DNA from 2 places in the Streptomyces sp. NPDC002643 genome. Region 1 is predicted to be linked to the other one. Evidence: predicted binding sites of a transcription regulator. Region 1 holds the regulator's gene; the other holds the start of a gene.
The links. Region 1 encodes HspR, which represses chaperone genes until heat shock. Its sites were predicted from a motif close to TTGAGNNNNNNNNNCTCAA; they were not measured.

Region 1 (10,408 bases):
TTCCTCTGCGGCTACGCCACCGCCGTCTTCGACAACTCCACCTTCAAGCTCCTCACCCGCGGCTCGAACAGCAACAACGGTTACGTCGCCGCCCCGTCCACCGACTCCTCCACCGACTACGGCTTCCTCATCACCCATTCGACGCTGACGAGCGACGCCCCGGACGCGACCTACCACCTCGGCCGCCCCTGGGTCACCGCCTTCGGCGGCGCCAAGGGCAGCCTGGTGATCCGCGAGTCGTCCCTCCCTGCGGCCATCAAGGCGGCGCCGTACCAGAACTGGACCTCCGGCTCCACCACGTACTCCTGGAAAGACTCCTTCTTCCGCGAGTACGCCAACACCGGCCCGGGGTCCGTCGCTTCGGCCACCGAGGACCGTCCCCAGCTCACCGCCGAGGAGGCCACCTCGTACGAGAAGGCCGACTACCTGGGCGACTGGACACCGGACCTCGACTGACACACGCGCCCCACGCGTCCCGTACAACCAATCCCCCACCTCAGCCGTCTGATCGTCGGCGGCGGCATGCCCGGCCGCCGACGATCAGACACAGGCATCATCAGCCAAGGACTTCCGAGGACCTCAGTGACCCCACCCAGACGTACGGCCGCCGTGGCGACCGCCGTCGTACTCGCGACCGCAGGCGCTCTGCTCACCGCCACCGCCACGCCCGCGACCGCAGCCGTGACATGTGCCTCGCCCGTCTACAGGCAGCAGTTCTTCGCCAACACCTCGTTCTCCGGCACCCCGAAGAAGACCGTCTGCGACAGCGCCGTCGACCAGAACTGGGGCACCGGCGCCCCGGCCTCCGGCCTGCCCGGCAACAACTTCGGCGTCCGCTGGACGGTGACCAGGGACTTCGGCTCCGGCGGCCCCTTCACCCTCTCCGCCTCCGCCCTGGACGGCATCCGCGTCTACCTCGACCCGGGCACCACCAACGCCCGCAAGATCAACCTCTGGAAGAACGTCTCCTCGACCGTCTCCAAGACCATCAACCTCACCATCCCCAAGGGCAAACACACCCTCCGCATCGACTACGTCAACTGGACCGGCTCCGCCAAGGTCAAGTTCACCTACACACCCCGCACCGCAGCCACCATCGACAAGACCAAACCCCTCACCCCGACCGGCGCCGCCGTCTCATACGACAAAACCACCCGCAAGGCCAAGGTCACCTGGGGGAAGAACAAGGAGATGGACCTCGCCGGCTACCGCGTCTACCGCCGTCCCGAGGCCGGCACCACCTGGACGAGGCTGACCACGACGACCGCCACCTCGTACACCGACACACCTCCGGCGACCGGCGAGGCGTACGCCTACGAAGTGCGCGCGTACGACAAGGCGGGCAACGAGTCGGCGGGCACGGCGGACCGGAGCGTGACCACCGTCGACCGGACGGCACCGGCCGCGCCCTCGGGGCTGACCGTCACCTCCTCCGACACCGGGCTGCGGCTCGACTGGAACGGGGTCGCGGGAGCCGTGTCGTACCGCCTCTACCGGGCGGCGAGCGAGAACGGTGTGTACACCCAGGTGGGCAGTACGGATCAGCTCTCGTACCTGGACACCTCGGCCGCCGAGAGCGTCACCTCCTACTACCGGGTGACCGCCCTCGACGCGGCGGGCAACGAGTCCGCGCGTTCCGTGGCCGGCGCCGGTGAGCGCGAGGACCTCACCCCGCCGTCCGCCGTCACCGGCCTCACCGCCACCCCCACCGAGTACGGCTTCGAGCTGAACTGGGACGCCAACCCGACGCCCGACCTGGCCCGTTACGTCGTCTACGGAGGCGTGATCATCGGCGACGAGGAGGAGAAGGTGTGCTCCGCCCACGCGGTGGAGTGGCTGTGGGCCGACACCACCTCGTACGAGTACCAGACCGTTCCGGACGGCGAGGAGCGCTGCTTCTTCATCGACGCCGTGGACGACGACTGGAACTCCCACTACGAGTGGACCCGTGAGCCGAACATCGTGGTCGCGACCGAGCTGGACACACCGAGCGAGCCCACCGGCGCGGTGACGCAAGGCAGTTGAGGGGTACGGGGCAACCTCGTACCGCGTATCGCTCGTCCTACCGGGTGCCCATGCCGATCACCCGTCGGCCCCGCACGCACCCAGCGAAGGACCACCGCCATGCCGAAGGACCCGGCCCCCCACGCCGAACCGGTCGTCGAGAGTCTCGTCGAGGATGGGCGTTTCGGGGAGTTGACCGTCCGGCTGGACGCCGCACGGGGTGAGGTCGTGGTGGTGGGCGAGCGGGTCCCCCGGATCGAGATCCGGCGGGCCGAGGGCAGCGAGGACGATGGGAACAGCCCGATCGGGACGCGGGACGCCTCCCTGCTCACCGTCACCGTCGACGGCACCGACGCCGTCATCGAGCCCGCCAAGGGGCGGCTGACCCGGAGTTCGTTCCGTGTCGACGTCCGGCACGGCGAGCACTTCTGGCGGCTGGTCCCCAACTCCATGGAGGGCAGCGGACTGTACCGCGACGGCACCGAGCACCTCGGCGACTTCATCTCCGAGGGCGACGGCGGCGTCGAGGCCGAGTGGGCCGAGGGAGCCGAGCCGGCCCCCCTCGACGCCGCCTTCGGCTACGCCCTCGCCACCGCGTACGGCACCGGCGCCGAACCCACCTGGCTGCTCACCGCCCAGGGCGCCGCCGACTTCGTCTTCTGGACCCACTGACCCTTTCCGACCAGGAGAGGGCCCCGCCCCCTCCGGCCCTCGTACAACCATTCGCCCCCTCCACGAGTCATGATCGTCGGCGGCCTTCTCCCGGCCGCCCGCGACCATGTCCGAGGAGCCCATGAACCCGGCCAGAGCCACGAGCGCCGCGATCGCCGGTGCCGTCGCACTCAGCACCGCGAGCGGCCTGTTGGCCGTCACCGCCGCGCCCGCGAGCGCCGCCACGAGCTGCGCGTCCCCCGTCTTCAAACGGCAGTTCTTCGCCAACACCACCTTCTCCGGCACGCCGAAGAAGACCGACTGCGACTCCGCGGTCAACGAGAACTGGGGGACCGGCGCCCCGGCCTCCGGCCTGCCCGGCAACAACTTCGGCGTCCGCTGGACGGTGACCAGGGACTTCGGCTCCGGCGGCCCCTTCACCCTCTCCGCCTCCGCCCTGGACGGCATCCGCGTCTACCTCGACCCGGGCACCACCAACGCCCGCAAGATCAACCTCTGGAAGAACGTCTCCTCGACCGTCTCCAAGACCATCAACCTCACCATCCCCAAGGGCAAACACACCCTCCGCATCGACTACGTCAACTGGACCGGCTCCGCCAAGGTCAAGTTCACCTACACACCCCGCACTTCAGCCACCATCGACAAGACCAAACCCCTCACCCCGACCGGCGCCGCCGTCTCATACGACAAAGCCACCCGCAAGGCCAAGGTCACCTGGGCGAAGAACAAGGAGATGGACCTCGCCGGCTACCGCGTCTACCGCCGGCTCAAGGGCGCCGACAGCTGGACCCGGCTGGCCTCGACGACATCGACCTCGTACACCGACACCCCGCCGCCGACCGGTCAGATCTACACCTATGAGGTGCGGGCGTACGACAAGGCGGGCAACGAGTCGGGCGGCACGGCGGACCTGGCGGTCACGACCGTCGACAAGACCCCGCCCGCCGCGCCGTTCATCGACCAGGACGTCTGCGCGACCGACGACAAGCTCGCCGGGCCCCAGCTCATCACGACGGCCGAGAACAAGGCCGACATCGTCCTGTACCAGGCGCAGCGCAAGGACGCCGCCACGGGTGCGTGGACCCAGGTGTACGAGGGCACGAAGGGCCCGTTCTGCGATGCCGGCCAGCCGGCCGACGGCAGCCAGGCCACCTACCGGGGCCGTGCCCGTGACGCCGCCGGCAACTGGTCGGCGTACTCCGCCGCCACGACCTTCACCCTCTGGGACACGGTCCCGCCGGCGGCCCCCGCCGACCTGCGCATCGCCTACGAGGGTGGCGTGCCGCATCTGAAGTGGACGGCGGACACGGACGCCGCCAAGTACGAGGTGCTCCAGTACGACCCCGCCACCGGCGCCTATCAGAACGCCCTCGACACGGCCACCACCACGGCGACCGATATGGTGCCCCTGCAGAAGCTGGCCCCGGCCGACACGTACCGGTACGCGGTCCGCGCGCTGGACGCCAAGGGCAACGCCTCCGCGCCCGCCGAGGTCACCCTGACGATGGCGGACCGGCCCGAGGCGATCGCCCCGTACAAGCCCTACATCCGGCTGGTCTGGCAGAAGGGCGTGAACCTGGCCTGGCGCAGCGCCGACCCGTGGGCCGCCGACGAGGACCATCTGTCGACGTACGAGATCGTCCGCACGGACCCGGCGACCGGGCAGTCCACGACCGTGACGCAGTGCTCCCCGCAGATCACCGGCGAGGGTCCGCTGGAGGCGCCGTACAGCTACACGTACAGCAGCAAGGACGCGAACGACCCCGCCTACGCGACGGCCGACCAGGTCATCCACTCGCACTGTCTGGACGGCACCGGCGCCTCCGAGACGACGTACGAGTACCGGATCGTCGTCGTCGACCGGTTCGGGCACCGCTCGCAGCCGAGCGAGCCGATCACCGGGACCACCGACGACACCCAGCGCCCCGCCGCGGTCACCGACCTGAGCGCCGAGACCATCCCGCTGGGCGTCCGGCTCACCTGGACCCCGCCGGCCGACGACGACGTCATCGCCTACTACGTCTGGCAGGGCACCACCGACCCGGAGACCGGGGAGACGGTGTGGAAGCAGAACTGCTGGGGCGGTGACTCCCTCGCCGACACCGAGATCCTCTGTCCGACGCTGCCCGACGGCAAGGAACACGTCTACCGCGTGGCCGCGACCGACCGCACGTACCTGGACGAAGGTCCCGAGACCTTCCACCACGCCGAGGTCGCCGTCACCCTGCCCGACACCCTGCCGCCGGGCTGGACCGGTACCGGGATCATCGAGGACCAGTACCCCGAGCTGTACGTCCGCTGCGGCGTGACGATCTACGACATGCCGTGCGGCGACTACACGGACTACCGCTGGGAGCGCTGGGACCCGGCCACCGCCGCCTGGACCACGTTCGCCACGGGCAAGGTCGACGACCCGCGGTTCCACATGGACACAACGGTGAACCAGGACCGCCTCGGCCTGTACTACTACCGGGCCGTCTACATCGACCCCACCGGCAAGGAGGAGGTCGTGGAGCAGGAGGCCTACGGCATCTGGGACTCCTGGCTGTGACCGGTTGAGCGCACGACCGCATGAAGGAGGGGCCCGGAGGTTCATCAGAACCTCCGGGCCCCTTCCCTTTGCTCGTTCCGCTCAGTCCTTGGCCTTCTTCGGCCGCCACACCACCAACGCGCTGGTCTGCTGCACATCCTGGTACGGCACCAGATCGCGGCGGTACGAGGCGTGGACGGCGGCCTCGCGCTGCCGCATCGCCGCGGCGGCGCCGTCCAGCGCGGCCTCCATCTCGGCGACCCTCGCCTGGAGCGCGGCGACCTGGTTCTCCAGCTCGATGATGCGCTTGATGCCGGCCAGGTTGATGCCCTCGTCCTGCGACAACGCCTGCACCTGGCGGAGCAGTTCGATGTCGCGGGCCGAGTAGCGGCGGCCGCGCCCGGCGGTGCGGTCGGGGGAGACCAGGCCGAGACGGTCGTACTGACGCAGGGTCTGCGGATGCAGACCGGAGAGCTGGGCGGCCACCGAGATGACGTACACCGGTGTCTCTTCCGTCAGCTCGTAGGGGTTTCTCCGGCGGCCGTCCATCACACTCATGCTCCCTTCGCGGCCTGGAACAGCTCCGCCCGCGGGTCCTCGCCGGCGGTCGCCTCGCGATACGCCTCAAGCGCGTCACGAGCCTTCCCCGACAGGTCCTTCGGGACACTCACCTCGACCGTGATCAGCAGATCCCCTCGGGTGCCGTCCTTGCGGAAGGCGCCCTTGCCCCGGGCCCGCATCGTACGGCCGTTGGGGGTGCCCGGGGGCAGTTTCAGGGTGACCGGGGGGCCGCCCAGGGTGGGGACCCTGACCTCCCCGCCGAGCGCGGCCTCGGTGAACGTCACCGGTACGGTCACCGTGAGGTTGTCGTCCTTGCGGCCGAACACGGGGTGCGGGTCGACATGCACGACGACGTACAGATCGCCGGACGGGCCGCCCCGCTCGCCGGGGGCGCCCTTGCCGCGCAGCCGGATGCGCTGCCCGTCGGAGACGCCGGCCGGGATACGGACCTGCATGGTGCGCGAGGACTTGGCGCGGCCGGAGCCCTTGCAGATGTCGCAGGGGTTCTCGGCGATCAGGCCCCGGCCCTTGCAGTCGGGGCAGGGGTCGGTCAGTGAGAAGCCGCCGCCGGAGCCCCGCGCGACCTGGCCGGTGCCGACGCACGTCGGGCACACCCGGGGGGTGCCGTTGGCGTCGCCGGTGCCGGAACATGCCTTGCACGGGGACTGCGAGGACATCCGCAGCGGTACGGTCGCGCCCTCGATGGCCTCGGTGAAGCTGAGGGTGACCTCGGACTCGATGTCCTGGCCGCGCCTCGGCTGCACCCGCGTCGTACCGGAGCTGCCCCGGTTGAACAGGCCGCCGAAGACATCGCCGAGGCCGCCGCCGAAGCCGCCCTGTCCCTGGCCGCCCTGGGGCCCGCCTCCGAAGAGGTCGCCCAGGTCGAAGTTGAAGGAGCCGCCCGCGCCTCCGGGCCCGGGGCGGAAGCCGCCGTTGCCGAAGAGGGCGCGGGCGTCGTCGTACTCCTTGCGCTTCTTGGGGTCGCCGAGGATGTCGTTCGCCTCGGAGATCTCCTTGAAGCGCTCCTCCGCCTTGGCGTTGCCCTTGTTGGCGTCCGGGTGGAACTCGCGGGCGAGCTTGCGGTACGCCTTCTTGATCTCGGCCTCGGTGGCGTCCTTGGGGACGCCGAGGACCTTGTAGTAGTCCTTCTCGATGAAGTCCTTGGTGCTCATCCTCGACGTACCCCCTTTCCGGTGTTCCGCTTAGCGACCTCGCCGTGCCTGCCGTGCGCGGCGTCGGCGTCAGCCCTCCTCCGGGCCACCGCTCTCCTTGTCGTCGGCCGCCTCGGTGCCCTCGTCGGCCTTCACGGTCTGCGCCCCCGGCTGGGGTTCGGCGACGGCCACCCGCGCGGGGCGGATGGTGCGTTCGCCGATGCGATACCCCGGCTGGAGGATCGCCACGCACGTGGTCTCCGTGACGTCCGGCGCGTAACTGTGCATCAGGGCCTCGTGGATGGTCGGGTCGAAGGGCTCGCCCTCCTTGCCGAACTGCTGCAGGCCCATCTTGGCGGCGACGGTCTCCAGCGATTCGGCGACCGACTTGAAGCCGCCGACGAGTTCGCCGTGCTCCCGCGCCCGGCCGACGTCGTCGAGGACGGGCAGGAGCTCGGTCAGGAGGTTCGCGATGGCGATCTCCCGGACCGTGATCCGGTCGCGCTCGACCCGGCGGCGGTAGTTCTGGTACTCGGCCTGGAGCCGCTGGAGGTCCGCCGTGCGCTCACCGAGCGCCGTACGCACCTGGTCCAGCTGTGCCGTCAGCCCGGCCACCTGGGCCGTCGCCGCCGTGTCCCCGGCCGGGGCCGCCCCCTCCTGGGGGGCGGCCTTCGGCTCGGCGTCCTCGGAGCCGGAGGGGACGTCGGGCTGCTGCGGCTGACCTTGCGGCTGCTGCTCGTCGAAGCCCGGGGTCTCCTCCGTCACGCGGCACCGTCCTTGCGGTCACGGTCCTCGTCGACGATCTCGGCGTCCACGACGTCGTCGTCGGCGGCCTTGGCCCCACCGCCGGCGGCGCCCTCCGGACCGCCTGCGGCCTGCGCGGCCTGGGCGTCGGCGTACAGGGCCTGGCCGAGCTTCTGCGAGACGGCCGCGACCTTCTCGGTGGCGGTGCGGATCTCGGTGGTGTCCTCGCCCTTGAGGGTGCCCTTCAGCTCCTCGACGGCGGCCTCGACCTCGGTCTTGATGTCACCGGGGACCTTGTCCTCGTTGTCCTTGAGGAACTTCTCGGTCTGGTAGACGAGCTGCTCGCCCTGGTTGCGGGTCTCGGCGGCCTCGCGACGCTTCTGGTCCTCCTCCGCGTACTGCTCGGCCTCCTGGCGCATCCGGTCGACCTCGTCCTTCGGCAGCGAGGAGCCGCCGGTGACGGTCATCTTCTGCTCCTTGCCCGTGCCCAGGTCCTTCGCGGTCACGTGCATGATGCCGTTGGCGTCGATGTCGAAGGACACCTCGATCTGCGGGACACCGCGGGGCGCCGGCGGCAGACCGGTCAGCTCGAACATCCCGAGCTTCTTGTTGTACGCCGCGATCTCGCGCTCGCCCTGGTAGACCTGGATCTGCACGGACGGCTGGTTGTCCTCGGCGGTGGTGAAGATCTCGGACCGCTTGGTCGGGATCGTCGTGTTCCGCTCGATGAGCTTGGTCATGATGCCGCCCTTGGTCTCGATACCGAGGGACAGCGGGGTCACGTCGAGGAGCAGGACGTCCTTGACCTCACCCTTCAGCACACCGGCCTGGAGCGAGGCGCCGATGGCGACGACCTCGTCCGGGTTCACACCCTTGTTGGCCTCCTTGCCACCGGTCAGCTCCTTGACCAGCTCGGCGACGGCCGGCATACGCGTCGATCCACCGACGAGAACGACGTGGTCGATCTCGGAGAGGGCGATCCCGGCGTCCTTGATGACGTTGTGGAACGGCGTCTTGCAGCGCTCCAGCAGGTCGGCCGTCAGCTGCTGGAACTGGGCGCGGGTGAGCTTCTCGTCGAGGTGCAGGGGGCCCTCGGCGGAGGCGGTGATGTAGGGCAGGTTGATCGAGGTCTCGGTGGACGAGGACAGCTCGATCTTGGCCTTCTCGGCGGCCTCGCGGAGCCGCTGGAGCGCCATCTTGTCCTTGGCGAGGTCCACGCCGTGGCCGGCGCGGAACTGCTGCACCAGGTAGTCGACGACGCGCTGGTCCCAGTCGTCACCACCGAGGTGGTTGTCACCGTTGGTGGCCTTCACCTCGACGACGCCGTCGCCGATCTCCAGGAGGGACACGTCGAAGGTGCCGCCACCGAGGTCGAAGACGAGGATGGTCTGGTCGTCCTTGTCGAGGCCGTACGCCAGGGCGGCGGCGGTGGGCTCGTTGACGATGCGCAGGACGTTGAGACCGGCGATCTCACCGGCTTCCTTCGTCGCCTGCCGCTCGGAGTCGTTGAAGTACGCCGGGACGGTGATGACCGCGTCGGTCACCTTCTCGCCGAGGTAGGCCTCCGCGTCCCGCTTCAGCTTCTGCAGGATGAACGCGGAGATCTGCTGCGGGTTGAACGGCTTGCCGTCCAGCTCGATCTTCCAGTCCGTACCCATGTGACGCTTGACGGACCGGATGGTCCGGTCCACGTTGGTGACCGCCTGGCGCTTGGCGACCTCGCCGACGAGCACCTCACCGTTCTTGGCGAAGGCGACGACGGACGGCGTGGTCCTGGCGCCCTCGGCGTTGGTGATGACGGTGGGCTCGCCGCCCTCCAGAACGCTGACGACGGAGTTAGTCGTGCCCAGGTCGATGCCGACCGCACGTGCCATGTCAATTCCTCCAGCTGACTTGAGTGGAACGGACTCAAGTGTGCACGACCCTTGGATTTGGGTCAACAGAGCTGAGTCGAGGGGGCTCAACTTTTATCTGCTACTTATCCGCATGACCCCTCTGAACTGGGACGACGAGACACCTGACGAGGCCCCAGCAGCACGCTGACCCGCGTCGGCGCGACCGCTCGGCCCCGATTGTCAGTGCCTCCTGTCACCGTTGGCGCATGGGTGAACTGCGGGAGCCGGTCGAGCGGGTCGACGAGGGAGACGGCGTGGTGGGCGTCGTCGACAGGAGGGATGCGATCCGGCATGGCTGGCTGCACCGGATAGCGACGGTCGTGTGCCGGGACACGGCCGGGCGGTTCCTCGTCCATCGCCGCGCCGCCGATATGTCGCGCTTCCCGGGGCAGTTCAACTGGATGGTCGGCGGTGCCACGGACGTGGGCGAGTCGTACGAGGAGGCCGCCGCCCGGGAGCTGGCGGAGGAGCTGGGGGTTCGCGGGCACCCCCGGTTCGTGCTCAAGTTCCGGTGCGCGGGGGCGATCAGCCCGTACTGGCTGGGGCTGCACGAAGTCGTCGTCGCGGAGGCGGAGGCGATACGGCCCGACCCCTCGGAGATCGCCTGGCACGACTGGGTGACGGAAGCCGGGCTGGGCGATCTCGTACGGCATCCGGAGTTCGTCCCGGACGCCCGGGAGGCGTACGAGCGATACCTGTGCCGGGCGCGGTGAACGGCGGCGCCCCCGGGCTCGGGGGGCGAGCGCGGGGGCGTCGGTGGTGGGCTTGCGGGGCGGGTGCGGTTACTTCACCGGGGCCGGCTCCGGCTCGTTCTCCGTCTCGGACTCGCCCGCCGGGGGCTCGTCCTCGTC
Region 2 (10,408 bases), on a different contig from region 1:
GTGGTGAAGAAGAAGGGCAGAGGCTTGGAACGGGAACTGACAGCACTTTCCAACTGACAGCTACGACGGGAAGGGCCGAAGGCCCGATGGATGGGGCCGGAGGCCGATGGATGGGCCGAAGGCCATCCAGGGGCGCGGGGCGGTATCAATGTGCGGCTCCGCCGCGTGGGCGCGACCAGCCCCAACGCACCGGCACTCGAAAACGTACCCGAAGCACCCCCCCACCCCCCGGCTGAACCCAGCGGAGCGAACCGTCACCCGGTCGGCGCCCACATGTCCCGCGAACGGTGCCCGGCGGCGAGCGGTCCGCAGGACACCGCGTTGTGATGGACCCCGGGGCACGGCGGTCGTGCCCCGTGACGTCGAGGAGCCCCCTGATGCGCCGCACAGCCCGCGTCCTGTCCGCCGCCTTCGTGACCGGCACGGTCATGTGCACCCTCGCCCCGTCCGCGAACGCGGAATCCGAGGCTCAGGCCGACCCCCACACCGTCCTCCCGGGCGCCGACGTCACGATCTCCGTCGCCTGCGACCCGACCGGCGCCGCCGCACCGGAAACCATCGACGCCGCCTCCCAGGCCTTCGAACGGGGCACGGTCACCCTCCAACGCCTCCCCGGCGGTGACGCCTCCACGGCCGGACCCTCCTACCAGGGCACCGCCCGTATCGCCCCCGCCGCCGACTTCGAGGCCCGCCCCGACGCGATGGGCGGCCCCACGGAGTGGGCCGTGGACGGCCTCTGCCCGGCAGCGTCCGGCGGTCAGGAGAAGCAGTGGAGCGCCGCCTTCACCGTCGAACCCGGCAGCGACCCGAACCAACCCGCACACCAACCACTGGACGACTACTCCACCCACCAGCCCCCGGCCCAGTCCGACCCGTACGCCAACGACCAACCGTCGGCCACGCCGGACCCGTACGCCAAGGACCACTCCTCCGGCCAACCCGACCCGTACGCGAAGGAGCACCCCCCGGCCCAGCCCGACCACCACGGAACCTCTCAGCCGGACCACCGCGCCACGCACACCCCCGCCCCCGTCCAGCGAGGCGTCGAGGCGGGCGGTGGCGGGGCGTTCACGGACTCCGTCCCGGCCATGGTCGCCGGCGGCCTGCTGATCGTCGGCGCACTGGGCGCCGGCGTACAGCGACTGCGGGACCGGGCCCAGTCGAAATCGTGACGCCCACACGGTCCGCCCCGGCGTGACGGAGCACAATCGAACGCAAGCCGGAGAACGCAACACGACTGCGCGGAGGCACAGATGCGGCGGACGGAACCCGGAGGAGACGGTCCCGTCCACCGGGAACACGAAGGCCACGGCCCCGCCGGTCGGGAGCGCGGAGGTCACGGCCCCGCCCGCGCGGAACCGGAAGGCCACGGCCCCGTTCGCTACGGTCCGCCCCCTCCAGACCAGGGCGTGCCCGTCCTCCCCGAGCTCGCCGCCGTGCTGTCCGCCGCCGCGGCCCGCCCCGACGCCGTACCCCCCGGCGGTTCCCCCTCGCTCCTGGACGCCGCCTGCGGCTACTGGAACCGGCGCGGCCTGCCCACCGCGCTCGACCGTGCCGTCGCCGCCCCCGGCGCCCCCGCCCTGCTGCTGGCCCTGACGGCCGCGATCGGCGGTGACGTCCTGCTGCCGAGGCCTTGCGCCGCCTGGTGGGAACCGGAGGCGCGGGCGCTCGGCAGAACCGTCTTCCATGTGGGCACACCCGCCGAGTGTGGGGGCGTCCCGGACCCGTACCAGCTGCTGGAGACCGTGCGCCGTATCCGGGACGAGGGCGGCGACCCCCGGCTGCTCGTGCTGTGCGTCGCCGACGACCCGACCGCCACCGTCGCCCCGCCCGAACTCGTGCACGAGACCGTGGAGGCGGCCGCGGGGGAGGGGCTGCATCTGGTCAGCGACGAGACCTGGCGCGACACCGTGCACGACCCGCACGACACCGTGCTGCTCAGCCCCGCCGAGATGCTCCCCGACCGGGTCACCGTCGTCACCGATCTGGCCGGCCCCTTCCTGCCGCCCGGCTGGCCCGCCGCCGTCGCCCGCTTCCCCGCCGACGGCGACGGCGCGGGCCTGCGCGCCCGGGTCCTCGACGTCCTCACCGCGCTCGGCGCCCGCGTCGCCACCCCGGTCGCGGCGGCGGCCCTGTACGCGCTCGGCGAGCCCGCCGAGGTCACCGAACGACTCACCGCGACCGTACGACTGCACGCCCGTCTCGCCGCCGCCGCACAGCGCGCCGTGGTGGCCGCCGGGGCGCTCGCCCTGCCGCCGCGCGCCGGTCGGCATCTGTACGCGGACCTGTCCCCGCTGCGTTCGGCGCTCGCCGGGCACGGGGTCGGCGACTCCCAGGAGTTGGAGGACTTCCTGACCGAACGGCTCGGCGTTCCAGCCCCGGGCGGGCACCGCTTCGGCGACGACCTCGGGGCGCTGCGCGTCCGACTGTCCACCGGTCCGTTCCTCGGCACCTCCGACGAGGAACGGACCCAGTCCCTCACCGCTGCCGATCCCCTGGAACTACCGCATGTGGAACGCGCGTTGACGTCCTTCGGCTCGGCCTTCGAAGACCTGCGGTGACGAGGGCGGCCCCACCGGGCGGACCGCTCCGAGCACGCCGCCGTTGCGACGACTTTCAGCAGCGCGTCATGTGGTTCTGCTGATCGCGGCCGCCGTTCAGCGGACGGCGCGACGCCACAGGCTCGGCAGGAAACTGATCAACACCGTCAGCACGACCGCCGCGACCACGCCCTCCCACGGTTTGTCGAACAACGACCCGCCCAGAATGCCGATCAACTGATACGTCACGGCCCAGGCGAGGCACGCCGGGAGGTTCCCCCTGGCGAACCGCCGCAGCGGCATCTCGGCCAGGAGACACGCGAGCATCACCGGCAGCCGCCCGGCCGGCACCAGCCGGGACACCACGAGCACGGTCACCCCGTGTTCGTCGAGCCGCTGCTGAGCCTGGGCCAACCGGTCCTCCGGTGCCCGCCGCCGGATCGCCCCCAGCCATCGCGACCCGTTCTTCGACCCCATACCGCGCCGCCCCAGCCAGTACAGCGCGACGTCCCCGAGGAACGCGGCGGCGGACGCCACCACGAACACCAGCAGCAGCGAGAACGGCGCGGTCTGGTGGAACGCCACCACCGCCGCCGAACTGACCAGCGCCCCGGTCGGCACCACCGGCACCAACGCCCCGATCAACACCAGCAGGAACAGCGTCGGATACCCGATCGCCTGCTGAGTCGACTCGTGCGGCAGCGGCGTACTCGCCGCGGACAGAATGATCACGGCCGCACGCTCTCCCCGTGCCCCAGCCGATGCACGACCACATCGGGCGCACGGGTGGCCGCCAGGCGTACGAACTCCTCGCCCGGCGCATGGAATTCATGGGGGCGCACGGCGTCCAGGCCGATCGGCCAGTATGTGCCGTAATGCACCGGCACAGCGCTCCGGGGCGCGAGCCGCGCGAGCGCCTCCGCCGCGCGTCCCGCGTCCAGATGCCCCTCACCGAGGTACGGCCCCCACCCGCCGACCGGCAGCAGCGCCACATCGACCGGCCCGACCTCCTTGGCCATCGACTCGAACAGCCCGGTGTCCCCCGCGAAGTACGTCCGCGCGACGCCCTCGATGACATAGCCGAGCGCCGGCGAACGGTGCGGCCCGACCGGTAGCCGCCGCCCGTCGTGATGGGCAGGAACCACGCGTACGACCAGGTCACCGACCCTGACCTTGGTGCCGGGCGTCACCTCGGTGAGGTCGAGATGGGCGAGCCTGCGCAGCCCCGGCACCTGGCGCGGCGCACCGCTCGGCACCAGCAGCCGGGTGCCCGGGGCGAGCCGGGCGAGGGAGGGCACATGCAGATGGTCGGCGTGCAGATGGGACACCAGGGCGACATCCGCGACGGCCGCCTCGGGCGGGGGTGGTGCGCCCCGGCGTCTGCGCAGGTGCGCGAGCCGGCGCGCGAAGAGCGGATCGGTGAGCACGCGTGTGCCCGAGTCCTCGACGGTGCAGGTGGCATGACCCCACCAGGTGATCTCCACCGGCACTCCGTTCGCCTCCCTCGCGCTACTCCCCCGAGCCTACGGGCTGGAGTAGGGTCTCCGGCCAGGTCCTGGACTCGGAGGTGAGGGGGACGCCGTGGGGGACAAGCGTGACGAGGGTGATGCCTCCCGGTCGGGCTGTGCGGGGATACCCCGTCAGCGGCCGGGGCAGGCGGGGCGGGGTGCCGTGGTACGGGTCGCGGCCATCGCCAGTCTGACGCCGTTGGAGGAGCTGGAGGCCGACCCGTTCCTGGTCGACTCCCGTGGCCAGCACGCCATGTGCGCCCGCTGGGCCGCCGAGCGCGGCTATGTGGTGACGCGCGAGCTGCTCGTACGCGGTCTGCGCACCGACCACGACGCGCTGTGGGCCGACGTCGACGCCGGCCTCGTCGACCTCTTCGTCGCGCCCAGCCGCCGGGTTCTTGAGCGTGCCCTCGCCTCCGCGGATGAATTCGCCGCCGAGTGCGTCCGCCGAGGCATCGGCATGGAGACGGTCGATCACGCCGAACCGGCGTACGACGCCCAGATGAAGGCCAGCGTTCATCGACGGCTGTCGATGCCTACGGCGGGGTACGACGGCCGCTAGGCGCTCCGCTTGCTGCACCGTTATGCGGCTCCGCCGCAGGGCCGCTATATGCCGTCGTTCGTCTGCGGCGCCGTCGTGGCTGGTCGCGCAGTTCCCCGCGCCCCTTTCATGCTGGGCGGCGCTCCTCAGGCGCCCCCGGCGCTGCCCCAGGCGCCCCCCGGCGGCGGCCGTTCATATGACAGGCTGGGCGGAGGATCTGCTGGATGTGAGGGTGGCCGGCGTGAGTCGTGACGGTTGGCGGCGGGTGCTCAGCGGGTTCTGGCGGATGCTTGCCGTGTGGGCGGTGTCCACGCTGACCATGCTCGTGCTCGCGGGGGTGCTGCCCGACTTCCGGCTGCAGTCGGCGACCGGTGAGAGCGCCACCCAGATCGCCGTCACGGCAGCCGCGGGCGCCGGGGCCTTCGGTCTGCTCTCCGCGCTGGTGTGGCCGCTGCTGGTAAGGGCGTTGCTGCTGGTCCCCGCCCTCGTCCTCGGACTGCTGGTCTTCTTCCTCAACGGCTCCCTGCTGCTCCTCGCCCTACGGCTCAACCCCTCCGGCCAGAGCGAGGCCGCCCCCGAGACCGCCGTGGTCGTCGCCGCCGTGATGTCCGCCGTCGCCTCCGCCACCGGCGGCGCCCTCGCCGTACGGGACGACGACGCCTACCGCCGCCGGCTGTACCGGCTGGCCGACCGCCGCCGCAGGCGCGCGGACGGCCGCCCCGGCCCCTGCGGCCCCGGCACCGTCTTCCTCCAACTCGACGGCGTCGGCCATGACGTCCTGGAGGCGGCGACGGAGAAGGGCCTGATGCCGACCCTCGCCACATGGCTCGGCCGCCCGGCCCCCGACTCGGCCCGCCCCCGCCCCACCCACCGGCTCACCCCCTGGCGCACCGACTGGTCCAGCCAGACCGGCGCCAGCCAGCTCGGCATCCTGCACGGCACCAACCACGACATCCCCGCCTTCCGCTGGTACGAGAAGGACAGCCGCGAGGTGATGGTCTGCAACCGTCCCTCCAGCGCCGCCGAACTCCAGCGCCGGGCCATGGCCCGCACCGGCGACGGCGGCCTGCTCACCGTGGACGGCGCCAGCCGAGGCAACCTCTTCAGCGGCGGCGCCGACCAGCTCGCCCTCGTCCTGTCCGTCGCCGCCCGCCGCGACAAGCGGAACCGTTCCCGCGCCGGCTACTTCGCCTACTTCTCCGACCCCGCCAACGCGGTCCGCACCGCCCTGTCCTTCGTCGCCGACGCGCTGCGCGAGATCGGCCAGTCCACCCGCGCCCTCCTCCGCAAACAGCGCCCCCGGGTCGGTCGCGGCGGTCTCTACCCGTTCATCCGGGCCTTCGCGACCGTCGTCGAACGCGATGTCGTCGTCGCCGCGGTGATCGGCGACATGCTCGCCGGGCGTGCCGCCATCTACGCCGACCTCGTGGCGTACGACGAGGTCGCCCACCACTCGGGCCCGCGCAGCCGCGACGCCGAGAAGGTCCTCGAACGCCTCGACCGCTCCCTCGCGTTGATCGCCCAGGTCGCCGAACACGCCCCGCGCGCCTACCGCATCGTGCTGCTCTCCGACCACGGCCAGAGCCCCGGCGAGACCTTCCTCGGCCGCTACGGTCTGACCCTCGGCGCCCTGGTCCGCGCCGGCTGCGGCCTGCCCGTACCCCGCAAGGCCCGGCGCACCCACAGCGGCGCCGAGGCCGGCGCGGCCGTACGCGCCGCCCTGCGCATCCCCGTCGAGGAGCGCGCCGAACAGCACCGCCCGACCCGCCGCTCCGAGCCGATCGTCCTCGCCTCCGGCAACCTCGGCCTGGTCTCCTTCCCGGACGTCCCGCACCGGATGACCCGCGAGGAGATCGACGCCCGCCACCCCGCCCTGCTCACCACCCTCGCCAACCACCCCGGCATCGGCTTCCTCCTCGTACGGAGCGAGGAGCACGGGGGCGTCGTCCTGGGCGCGCACGGCGTCGAGATCCCCATCGACGACCTGACCGACGAACACCCCGGCCCCCTGGCCGACTTCGGCCCCGGCGCCGCCGACGCCGTACGCCGCACCCACACCTTCCCGCACACCGCCGACATCATGGTGAACTCCTGGTACGACCCGAAGGACGGCGAAGTCCTGGCCTTCGAGGAACAGATCGGCTCCCACGGGGGCCTGGGCGGCTGCCAGAGCCGCGCGTTCCTGGTGTCGCCGCTGGCCCTGTCGACCCCGGTCGAGGACGGCGAGGAACTGGCCGGCGCCGAACAGGTACATCGCGTACTGAGGCGCTGGCTGAGGGAATCGAACGGCCCGCAGGTCCCGCTGGGGGCTCACGCCAACAGGGTTGAAAGGGGCGCGGGGCTCTGACATTTGCGGCTCCGCCGCGCGGGAGCGACCAGCCACGAACCAACCGGGGGCCGGAATGTGATCGGATGGGGGCCGACCCCCGTTGGAACGGGACCCCCGCGAAAGGAAGAACCGTGGCTACCACGCGCTCCGCACACACCGTCTGGGAAGGCAACCTGCTTGAGGGCAATGGTGTCGTCCACTTCGACTCCTCCGGCATCGGTGAGCAGCCGGTGTCGTGGCCGTCGCGCGCCGAGCAGGCGAACGGCAAGACCAGCCCGGAGGAGCTGATCGCCGGCGCCCACTCCAGCTGCTTCTCCATGGCCCTCTCGCACGGTCTCGCCGGCGCCGGCACCCCGCCCACCAAGCTCGTCACCTCCGCCGACGTCACCTTCCAGCCGGGTGAGGGCATCACCGGCATCCACCTCACCGTCGAGGGCACCGTGCCCGGCCTCGACGAGGACGGCTTCGTCGCCGCCGCGGAGAACGCCAAGGCGAACTGTCCCGTCAGCCAGGCGCTGAAGGCGGTGCCGATCACGCTTTCGGCCAAGCTGGCGTGACGCTCCGCTGAGGGGGGCGCGATGGCGTCGTGGGTTGACTGCGGCGCCGTCGTGGCTTGTCGCGCAGTTCCCCGCGCCCCTTTGGGGCGCGGGTAGCCTCCGCTCGTCCACCAGTGAGCCCCTGCGCGTCCCCCAGTGCGCGACCGTTCGCCCCGTTGACAACGGACCACTCAAGTTTTGTGCTGGAGGTAGGGACACGGGAGTGGGGCCTCGCTGGAAGGGGACGGCTATGGCACGCGCGGTCGGGATCGATCTCGGGACGACGAACTCTGTGGTGGCCGTACTGGAAGGCGGTGAGCCCACCGTCGTCGCGAACGCGGAGGGTCAGCGGACGACACCCTCGGTGGTGGCCTTCGCCAAGAACAGCGAGGTCCTCGTGGGCGAGGTCGCCAAGCGGCAGGCGGTCACGAACGTCGAGCGCACCGCCCGCTCCGTCAAGCGGCACATGGGCGACGGGGGATGGCGCTTCCCCGAGCAGGGCTCCGTGGACGGTACGCGGTTCCGCGCGCAGGAGCTGTCGGCGAGGGTGCTGCAGAAGCTGAAGCGGGACGCCGAGTCGTACCTCGGCGAGGACGTCACCGACGCCGTGATCACCGTGCCCGCCTACTTCGACGACGCCCAGCGGCAGGCCACCAAGGAGGCCGGGGAGATCGCGGGCCTGAAGGTCCTGCGGATCATCAACGAGCCCACGTCCGCCGCCCTCGCCTACGGACTCGACCGGGGCGAGGAGCAGACCGTGCTGGTCTTCGACCTCGGCGGCGGAACCTTCGACGTCTCGCTCCTGGAGATCGGCGACGGGGTCATCGAGGTCAAGGCCACCAACGGCGACACCCATCTCGGCGGCGACGACTGGGACCAGCGGGTCGTGGAGTACCTGGTCAAACGGTTCAAGGGGAACCACGGCATCGACCTCGGCAACGACAAGATGGCCGTCCAACGGCTGCGTGAGGCCGCCGAGAAGGCCAAGATCGAGCTGTCCAGCTCCTCCGAGACCACCATCAACCTGCCCTACATCACCGCCTCCTCCGAGGGCCCGCTCCACCTGGACGAGAAGCTGACGCGTGCCCAGTTCCAGGAGTTGACCGCCGATCTGCTGGACCGGTGCAGGACGCCGTTCCACCAGGCCGTCAAGGACGCCGGGGTGAAGCTCGCCGCGATCGACCACGTCATTCTCGTCGGCGGCTCGACCCGGATGCCCGCCGTCACCGACCTGGTCAAGGAACTCACCGGCAAGGACCCGCACAAGGGCGTCAACCCCGACGAGGTGGTGGCCGTGGGCGCCGCGCTCCAGGCGGGCGTCATCCGGGGCGATGTGAAGGACGTACTCCTCCTCGACGTCACCCCGCTGTCCCTGGGCATCGAGACCAAGGGCGGCATCATGACGAAGCTCATCGAGCGCAACACGACGATCCCGACGCGCCGTTCGGAGATCTTCACGACCGCCGCCGACAACCAGCCCTCGGTCGGCATCCAGGTGTATCAGGGCGAGCGGGAGATCGCCGCGTACAACAAGAAGCTCGGTGTCTTCGACCTCACCGGACTGCCGCCCTCGCCCCGGGGCGTACCGCAGATCGAGGTGGCCTTCGACATCGACGCGAACGGGATCATGCATGTGTCCGCGAAGGACCTGGCCACCGGCCGTGAGCAGAAGATGACCGTGACCGGCGGCTCCGCGCTCCCCAAGGACGACATCGACCGGATGATGCGGGAGGCCGAGCAGTACGCCGACGAGGACCGGCGCCGCCGGGAGGCCGCCGAGACGCGCAACCAGGCCGAGCAACTCGTGTACCAGACCGAGCGGTTCCTCCGCGAGAACGAGGACCGTGTCCCGGCCGACACCAAGTCGGAGGTCGAGGCCGCCGTGTCCGAACTCAAGGGCCTCCTGGAGAACCCCGAGGACACCGCCGCCCTCCGCGCGGGCACCGAGAAGCTCGCCTCCGTCAGCCAGCGCATGGGCCAGGCCATGTACGCCGGCGCCTCCACCGGTGCGGCCGAGGAACCCCGCCCGGGCCCCGGCTCCACCGACGCCGGTGCCGAAGCCGAGGAAGAGGGCGTCGTGGACGCGGAGATCGTCGACGACGACAAGAACCAGAAGAGCTGAGACCACCGGGTGTGAGAACCTGGCTCGGTCCGGCCGTCAGAACTTGGCGCGATAGCGCCTGATGATCTCCCTGGTCTCCTCGGCGGAGGCCGCGTGCGCCGCCATGTGGTCCAGGACCTCCAGATGCATGGCGACCTCGCGGCGGGAGTCGAGGTAGAGGGCGCCGGTGAGGTACTCCGTGTAGACCATGTCGGGGAGTTCGGGCTCGGCGAAGCGGAAGAGGCCGAAGGGGGCGTAGGTGCCGGGGTGCGGGCCGTTGGAGAATTCGGCGACCTGGAGGATGACGTGGTCCTTCTCGGTGACTTCCAGCAGCCGGTCCATCTGGTCGCGCATGACCTCGGAGTGGATGCTGACCGGACGGAGAAGGGCCGTCTCGTCCATGATCACCCAGAGGTGGGGCGGGTTCTCCCGCGTCAGGAGTTTCTGTCTCGCCATCCGGAGCGAGACATGGCGGTCGATCGCCTCGGGGCCCATCTGGCCGACCGTTCCGGCCTCCATCACCGCGCGGGCGTAGTCCTCGGTCTGCAGCATCCCGGGCACGAAGTGCGGCTCGTACTGCCGGATCAGACTCGCGGCCCCTTCGAGGCTCACATACAGGCTGAACCAGTCCGGCAGGATGTCATGGAAGCGCTGCCACCATCCGGGCTTGTTCGCGTCCTCCGCCAGCTTCACGAACTCCGCGACATCCCGCTCCCCGACACCGTACGTGGTCAGCAGCACCTGAACGTAGGGGATCTTGAGGGCGACATCGGCGGTCTCCATCCGCCGGACCGTCGCCGGGGCGACCCGTAGGACCCGTGCCGCCTCCTCGCGCTTGAGCCCGGCGGCCTCG

Region 2: dnaK (molecular chaperone DnaK) is a predicted target of HspR. The motif match lies at 7,631-7,649, and genes of this name have one in related genera.

Annotation. Positions count from the first base shown of each region.
Region 1 is NZ_JBSFVY010000029.1:25,203-35,610, reverse strand. It holds gene ACWD4G_RS34255 (pectinesterase family protein) at 1-456, shown strand, start outside; gene ACWD4G_RS34250 (fibronectin type III domain-containing protein) at 583-2,025, shown strand; gene ACWD4G_RS34245 (hypothetical protein) at 2,125-2,676, shown strand; gene ACWD4G_RS34240 (PA14 domain-containing protein) at 2,798-5,227, shown strand; gene ACWD4G_RS34235 (heat shock protein transcriptional repressor HspR) at 5,309-5,755, opposite strand; gene dnaJ (molecular chaperone DnaJ) at 5,761-6,939, opposite strand; gene grpE (nucleotide exchange factor GrpE) at 7,009-7,683, opposite strand; gene dnaK (molecular chaperone DnaK) at 7,680-9,536, opposite strand; gene ACWD4G_RS34215 (NUDIX domain-containing protein) at 9,764-10,270, shown strand; gene ACWD4G_RS34210 (heterodisulfide reductase-related iron-sulfur binding cluster) at 10,340-10,408, opposite strand, start outside.
Region 2 is NZ_JBSFVY010000037.1:22,805-33,212, forward strand. It holds gene ACWD4G_RS37830 (ANTAR domain-containing response regulator) at 1-57, shown strand, start outside; gene ACWD4G_RS37835 (hypothetical protein) at 378-1,172, shown strand; gene ACWD4G_RS37840 (aminotransferase class I/II-fold pyridoxal phosphate-dependent enzyme) at 1,254-2,561, shown strand; gene ACWD4G_RS37845 (DedA family protein) at 2,658-3,272, opposite strand; gene ACWD4G_RS37850 (MBL fold metallo-hydrolase) at 3,269-4,030, opposite strand; gene ACWD4G_RS37855 (hypothetical protein) at 4,173-4,610, shown strand; gene ACWD4G_RS37860 (alkaline phosphatase family protein) at 4,876-6,936, shown strand; gene ACWD4G_RS37865 (OsmC family protein) at 7,050-7,475, shown strand; gene dnaK (molecular chaperone DnaK) at 7,705-9,576, shown strand; gene ACWD4G_RS37875 (helix-turn-helix domain-containing protein) at 9,613-10,408, opposite strand, start outside.